Regions from separate parts of the Kineococcus arenarius subsp. arenarius genome, predicted to be linked through region 1. Evidence: riboswitches for the same ligand, from Rfam matches in the RefSeq annotation. Region 1 holds a riboswitch; each other region holds the start of a gene.
What was found. Region 1 has a riboswitch for S-adenosylmethionine ahead of ACRYM0_RS04655 (ABC transporter substrate-binding protein). Riboswitches for the same ligand answer to the same signal wherever they lie in the genome.

Region 1 (2,250 bases):
GCTGGCGCGGAACCGTCCGCCGCTCCTCGGCGACCTGGGTCACCCGAGCTCCCGCTGCCAGTTCTCCGCCGCCTCGTCGAGGGCTGCCTGCGGCTCCCGCTCGCCCTGGATGGCCAGCGCGAGCTGGTCGACGAGGTCCTGCAGCGCCTTCGGGGCCCCCGCCTGCTTGGGCCAGACCAGCGGCTCGCCCTCCAGGCCCTCGCGGATGACGTCGGTGGCCTCGCCGGCGGCTGCCGCGTACTCCTCGGAGCGCAGCACGCTCGTCCGGGCCGGGTCGATGCCCGAGCCCGCGGTCGACGACAGCAGGAAGTTGCGCTCCTCGTCGGTCGCCCACTTGACGAAGGCCGCGGCCTTGTCCTGCTGCCCGGAGGCGCTGGAGACCCCCAGGCCGAAGCCGGAGTCCAGCGCGGTGCGCGGCGTGGTGTTCCTCCCCCCGACGGGCAGGGTGACCACGCCCCACTTGTCGACGATCTGCGAGCTGGCCGGGTCCTGCGCCTTCAGGCCCAGGTCGGTCCAGGTGTCGAGCATGGCGCCCTTGCCGGCCAGGAAGGCCGAGTTGGCCTGGTCGAAACCGGTCTGCAGCGGGGTGGGCAGCGCGGAGGGCGCCACGGTGATGAGGTGCTGCAGCGCGGCCAGCCCCTCCTCGCCGGCGAAGGCCGGGGCCCCGTCGGCGTCCACGAGCGTCCCGCCGTAGCCGGCCAGGCGGTTGATGAAGGAGCAGCCCAGGATCATCGGCACCTGCTGCGCCTCGACGATCGCGCCGTAGACGCTCCCGCCGGAGTCTCGGGTGATCTTGGCGGCGGCCGCGTCGTACTCGTCCCACGTCGTGGGCGGTGCCACGCCGTACCGCTCGAAGACCTCGGCGTTGTAGTACAGGACGTGCGTGTCGCCGTCGAAGGGCAGGCCGTACCGCTTGCCGTCCAGCAGCGTGTAGGGGTCGTAGACCGAGGGCAGGAAGTCGTCGGTGCCGATGTCGCCGTTCGCGCCGATCCAGTCGGTCAGGTCCACCAGCGCTTCGGCGTTCACCAGCTCACCGAGCCCGAAGTAGAAGTAGTCGAAGACGTCGAACTCACCGTCGCCGCCCTGGACGTCGAGGATCTGCTTGCTCGTCAGCTGGTCGTACGGGACCGCCGTGACCTCCAGCCGGCCACCGAACTCCTGCTCGAAGGCCGGTCCGAGCAGTTCGGTGAAGGCCAGCACGTGCGGCTGGTTGACCATCAGCTTGATCGTGGCACCCGTCAGGTCGACCGCCGGCTGAGCGGCCAGCCCCGAGGCGGAGGTGTCGCTGCCGCAGGCCGCGAGCGAGCCCGTCGCCGCCAGGGCGCCCAGGCCCAGCGCCGACGACAGCACCCGGCGGCGGGAGGCGAGCAGGCGCGAGGCGCCGGTGGACAGCGGGGTGCGGCGGGGCAGGGGCATGGGTGTGCTCCGGGGTGCGTGGACGGGGCGACGTCCGTGGTGGGTGCGCGCGGGACGGCGCGCTCGTGCAGGGGGTTTCCGGGGAGGCCGCGACCGTCAGGCGGTGCGCGGCGTCCCCCGGCGCATCGAGGCGCCGGTGCGACAGGCCATCGACGCCGTCCGGCCGAGGTCGACGTGGTGGCGCCGGGTGAGCGGGGTCGAGCAGTCCACTGCGAATCCTCCATCGCCCCTGGCGGGAGCACCTGCCGCTCGCGCGGTGGTTGCTGTGGCGTCGACGAGCCAGGTCTCTCGGCCACTCTGGATGGTGTGGTGCTGAGCGTAGCGGATCCCCGGGCCCGGCGGAGCGGGGCACGGGTGGGCGCGTCGCGCCCGCGTCACCGCCCGGTTGCCGGGCGGTGACGCGGCACCCGGGTGGCCGGCGCTCACCCGAGCAGGACGCGCTCCAGGTCGTCGAGCACGGTCAGGGCCGCGAGCGGACCCGCGTGACCGTGCCAGGCGGAACCACCGACCTCGACGGTCCCCGGCGGCACGCCGGGGGAGGCGGGCACCCGGCTGCACAGCACCACGTCGGCGGCCAGGTGCGGCTCCAGCGCGTCCACGGGGAAGCCGTTGGTCGGCGTGTCCTGCGCCGCGGGGCGGCGCAGGCCGAGGTCGGTGAGGACGGAGCCGCAGAACGACCAGTGGCCGTGCGCCTCCAGGCCGTCGGGCCGTCGCCGCAGCACCGAGACGACCGTCGCGGGGGCCACCCGGTCGCGCAGCCCGAGCACCCGGTCCCGGTAGCGGGCGAGCACCTCGCGGGCCTGCGCGTCCCGGCCGAGGGCGGCGCCGAGGAGC
Region 2 (2,250 bases), on a different contig from region 1:
GGTGACGGCGGTCTTGAACTTGCGCGGCAGGTTCGCGAGCTCCGGGTCGCCGATGAAGCGGTCCACGATCTCCGTGATCACCGGCGTCGGGTCGATGACCTCGTCACGGGCGATGCCCGCGACCGGGCTGCCCAGCACCACGCGCGGGGTGTCCCCGCACGCCTCGGTCGTCTGCAGCCCCACGGCCTCGAGCCGGCGCCAGATCTCCGGGACGTCCTCGATGCGCACCCAGTGCAGCTGCACGTTCTGCCGGTCGGTGATGTCGGCCGTGTCGCGGGCGAACTCGGTGGAGATGCCGGCCACGACGCGCAACTGCTCCGTCGTCAGCGCTCCGCCGTCGATCCGCACGCGCAGCATGAAGAACTCGTCGGACAGCTCCTGCGCGGACAGCTGCGCGGTGCGCCCGCCGTCGATGCCGGGGCGGCGCTGGGTGTACAGCCCCCACCAGCGGAACCGCCCGTTGAGGTCGTCGGGCGCGATCGAGGAGAAACCCCCGGCCGCGTAGACGTTCTCGATGCGCTCACGGACGTTCAGCCCCCCGTCGGCGGCCTTGAACTCCTCGTTGTGGTTGAGCGGGGCGGTGCCGTCGACGCGCCACTGCCCGTTGCCACCGGGGCGCGGGGCGCGCGGTGTGCGGCGGGGAGCCGCCGGGGCGGTCTGCTCGGGGGGGGCGGTGCTGGCGTCGGGTGTCATGGAACCTCACGGGGGAGACGGGTCCTCCTCGTGAGGAGGCCCTCAGCTGGTGGGGTGCAGCGAGCGACCGGGACGGCACGCGTAGGCGCTCTGCAGCCGCATGAGGTCGACGTACCGGCGCGAGACGAGGCGCACGGCAGAGGGCTGGACCACGGGACCACGGTAGGGCACGAGCGCACGAACTCCAACACGGTCCCGGAGGTCCGCGCGGCGCGGACGGGCGGAGCGGGGGGAACCGCGCCGTTCTCGCCGGTGTGGTGAGGTGTTGACCGCCCCCCGGGGGTCGTCTACCGTCAGTGGCGGTCACGAGTACCAGCGTCAAGCCCCGGCTCGCTGGTCGGCAACCCTCCTGTCGCGGCGGGGTGCTCCGGGTGAGGACCCGGCCGGTCGCCGTTCGGCGTCCGGCAAGCGCGGACCTGCGGGTCCACGGACGTACGGACGGCTCTCCTCGTGCACAAGTTCGCCCTGCTCGCCCTGGTCGGCCTGCTGGCTCAGCTCGTCGACGGCTCCCTCGGCATGGCCTACGGGGTCACCTCCACGACGCTGCTGCTCGTCGTCGGGGCGAGCCCCGCCGCCGCGTCCGCCACCGTCCACCTCGCGGAGATCGGCACCACGCTGGCCTCCGGGGCCGCGCACTGGCGCTTCGGCAACGTGGACTGGCGCGTCGTGGTGCGCGTGGGGGTGCCCGGCGCGGTCGGGGCCTTCCTCGGCGCGACGGTGCTGTCGTCGCTGCCCACGGACGTCGCCGCCCCCGTCATCAGTGCCGTGCTGCTGCTGCTGGGCGTGTACGTGCTGCTGCGCTCCGCGGTGGCGCGCTTCGACGAGAGGTCACTGCACCGGCCGCTGCGGCGGCGCTTCCTGGCGCCGCTGGGCCTGTTCGCCGGGTTCGTGGACGCGACCGGTGGCGGCGGCTGGGGTCCCGTGGGCACCCCCGCCCTGCTGGCCTCCGGCCGGCTGGAGGCCCGCAAGGTCATCGGCTCGGTGGACACCAGCGAGTTCCTCGTCGCCGTGGCCGCCAGCGCGGGTTTCCTCGTGGGGCTCGGATCGCAGGGCATCGCCTGGACGTGGGTGCTGGCGCTGCTGCTCGGCGGACTGATCGCCGCGCCCATCGCCGCCTGGCTGGTGCGCTACGCCCCGCCGCACGTGCTGGGCTCGGCCGTCGGCGCCGTCATCGTCCTGACGAACTCGCGCACCCTGCTGCGCAGCGACGCCGTCGGGGCCACCGACCCGGTCCGCTGGGCCGTCTACGCGCTCGTGCTGGTCGTCGGCGCCCTCGCCGTGGCCCACTCGGTGCGCCGGCACCGCCGCACCGCCCGCACGCTCACCACCACCGACAGCGAGAGGAGCAGCGCGCAGTGACGTACGTCATCGCCCAGCCCTGCGTGGACGTCAAGGACAAGGCCTGCATCGAGGAGTGCCCTGTCGACTGCATCTACGAGGGCGAGCGCTCGCTGTACATCCAGCCCGACGAGTGCGTCGACTGCGGTGCCTGCGAGCCGGTGTGCCCGGTGGAGGCGATCTACTACGAGGACGACGTGCCCGAGCAGTGGTCGGCGT
Region 3 (2,250 bases), on a different contig from region 1:
GGGGCCTGCCGACGGCCGCGGCGAGCACCACCGCCTCGGCGTTGACGACGGGCAGGACGGCCGAGACGGCCCCCACGGCGATCGCGGCGAGGACCTCCAGCGCGACACCGGTGGCCCTCAGGTCCTCCACGGGCGCGTCACCGCGGGGCCCGGCTCAGGCGGGCCACCCGGACGGCGGAGAGGCACTTGACGGCCAGCACCGCCACGGCGACCGCCGTCGCCGCCCCCTCGAAGCCCAGCACGAGGCACGCCACCACGCCCGAGGTGTTCAGCGCCTTCGCCGGCTTCGACCAGTTCCACAGCCAGACCCGCCGGTCGACGAGGTGGAAGTGGTTGGGGCTGACCAGCGGCCAGCGCAGGAAGGCCAGCGACAGCAGGCAGTCCACGACCATGAACTGCAGCAGGAACACCGCTGCGGGCACGGCGATGGAGGGGTGCCAGCCGAGGTAGGTCGTCAGCAGCACGGCGGTGCAGGCGCGGTCGCTGAGGATGTCCAGCACCGCCCCCTGGCGCGTCTCCTGGTCCATCAGGCGCGCCACGGCGCCGTCGAGCACGTCGCCCACCCAGTACGCCAGGTACGCCACCAGCAGCAGCGCCGGTGAGCCGGTGGCGGCCGCCGCGCACCCGAGCGCGACCGCGACCGCGGTGCGCACCGCGGTGACCGCGTTCGCCGTCGTCGTCCACGGTTCCGCCACGCCCGGCGCCGCGGTGCGGGGGGCGGGGTGGGGGGCTGTCCGGGAGAACGGCATGGCTCGTCCACCGTAGTCGCGCGCGTGCGCCCCGTGGTGAAAACGCACGTCACCCTCTCGGGGGCCACCCGTTTTGACAGGTGCGGGCGTCCTCGCGTTTGATGACGCCACCATCCAGAGCGGCCGAGAGACCTGGCTCGACGACGCCGCAGCAACCTCCATCAGCTCCCTGGCCGGAGCGGGCGGTGCGGTGCTCACGCCAGGAGCGATGGAGGAGCAGTGTCGGCCGTACCCACGCGTCCCGCGTCCAGTCCAGCCACGTCCGGCGCCGCCGTGCCCGGCCCCGCTGTGCCCGGCCCCGCCGTGGCAGCACCCGGCGGTGCGCCCGCGGCGCAGCGCGTCGAGGCCGCCGGCGTCGCCCTGCGGGGGGTGGGGCGCTCGTTCACCACCGGCTCCGGCAGGCACGACGTCCTGGCCGGGGTGGACGTGGACGTGGCGCCCGGCAGCACCGTGGCGCTGCTGGGCGCGTCCGGCTCCGGCAAGTCCACCCTGCTGCGCCTGGTCGCCGGGCTGGACACCCCCACCTCCGGCACCGTGGAGGTCGGCGGCGAGCCGGTGCGCGGGGTGGGCGGGCGCACGGCCGTGGTGTTCCAGGAGCCGCGGCTGCTGCCGTGGCGGGACCTGGCCGGCAACGTCGCCCTGGGGCTGCCGCTGGGCACCCCCCGCGCCGAGGGGCGCGCGCAGGTGCTGCACCAGCTGGAGACCGTGGGCCTGGCCGGGTTCGCCGGTCACCGCCCGCGCCGGGTGTCCGGCGGCATGGCCCAGCGCGCCGCGCTGGCCCGCGCCCTGGTGCGCCGCCCCGGTGTCCTGCTGCTGGACGAGCCGTTCGCCGCGCTCGACGCCCTGACCCGCCTGAAGATGCAGGACCTGCTGGACGACGTGCAGCGCGGTACCGGTGCGACCGTCCTGCTCGTCACCCACGACGTCGACGAGGCGCTGCACCTGGCCGACCGCGTGCTGGTGCTGGGAACCACCGAGGGCCGTGCCGGCGCCCACGTCGTGCGCGACCTGGCCGTGGGGCCGCCGCGCCCGCGCGACCGGGGCGACGCCGACCTCGCCCACCTGCGCGTGGAACTGCTCGAACTGCTCGGCGTGCCGCGCGCGCACGCCTGAGCGCCCGGCCCCCGGCCCGGGCACCGCTGCACCCGCGAACCCCGCGGCACGCCTGCTGACCCCTGCGAACCCCGTCGTCCGCCGCTCGTGCGGGCGACCCTGCCCCTGGAGAGAACCGTGTCCCACTTCCCCCGCCCCCTCGCGCGCCGCACCGCCCTGGGTGCCCTGTTCGGCGGCGTCGCCCTCGGTGCCGCCGGCTGCGTGCAGGGGGAGTCCTCCACCGGAACGGCGCCGTCCGCCGGTTCCGCGTCCGGTGGCGGGGACACCGTCCGCCTCGACTACGCGTACTACAACCCGCTGAGCCTGGTGGTGCGCCAGCAGCGGATCCTCGAGGACGCGGGCCTGACGGTGCAGTGGGAGCAGTCCCTCGGCAGCAACAAGGCCAACG

Region 2: linked by a shared signal. The riboswitch ahead of ACRYM0_RS12890 (sulfite exporter TauE/SafE family protein) and the one ahead of ACRYM0_RS04655 (ABC transporter substrate-binding protein) in region 1 are both predicted to bind S-adenosylmethionine.
Region 3: linked by a shared signal. The riboswitch ahead of ACRYM0_RS08625 (ABC transporter ATP-binding protein) and the one ahead of ACRYM0_RS04655 (ABC transporter substrate-binding protein) in region 1 are both predicted to bind S-adenosylmethionine.

The regions. Positions count from the first base shown of each region.
Region 1 is NZ_JBJLSE010000010.1:60,519-62,768, reverse strand. Features, by position in the region: gene ACRYM0_RS04660 (carbohydrate ABC transporter permease) at 1-43, opposite strand, end outside; gene ACRYM0_RS04655 (ABC transporter substrate-binding protein) at 40-1,416, opposite strand; SAM riboswitch class I at 1,634-1,724, opposite strand; gene ACRYM0_RS04650 (ABC transporter substrate-binding protein) at 1,839-2,250, opposite strand, start outside.
Region 2 is NZ_JBJLSE010000050.1:19,571-21,820, forward strand. Features, by position in the region: gene ACRYM0_RS12885 (nitrite/sulfite reductase) at 1-693, opposite strand, end outside; SAM riboswitch class IV at 995-1,110, shown strand; gene ACRYM0_RS12890 (sulfite exporter TauE/SafE family protein) at 1,144-2,052, shown strand; gene fdxA (ferredoxin) at 2,049-2,250, shown strand, end outside.
Region 3 is NZ_JBJLSE010000025.1:28,188-30,437, forward strand. Features, by position in the region: gene ACRYM0_RS08615 (hypothetical protein) at 1-130, opposite strand, end outside; gene ACRYM0_RS08620 (CDP-alcohol phosphatidyltransferase family protein) at 138-749, opposite strand; SAM riboswitch class I at 857-964, shown strand; gene ACRYM0_RS08625 (ABC transporter ATP-binding protein) at 1,053-1,862, shown strand; gene ACRYM0_RS08630 (aliphatic sulfonate ABC transporter substrate-binding protein) at 1,980-2,250, shown strand, end outside.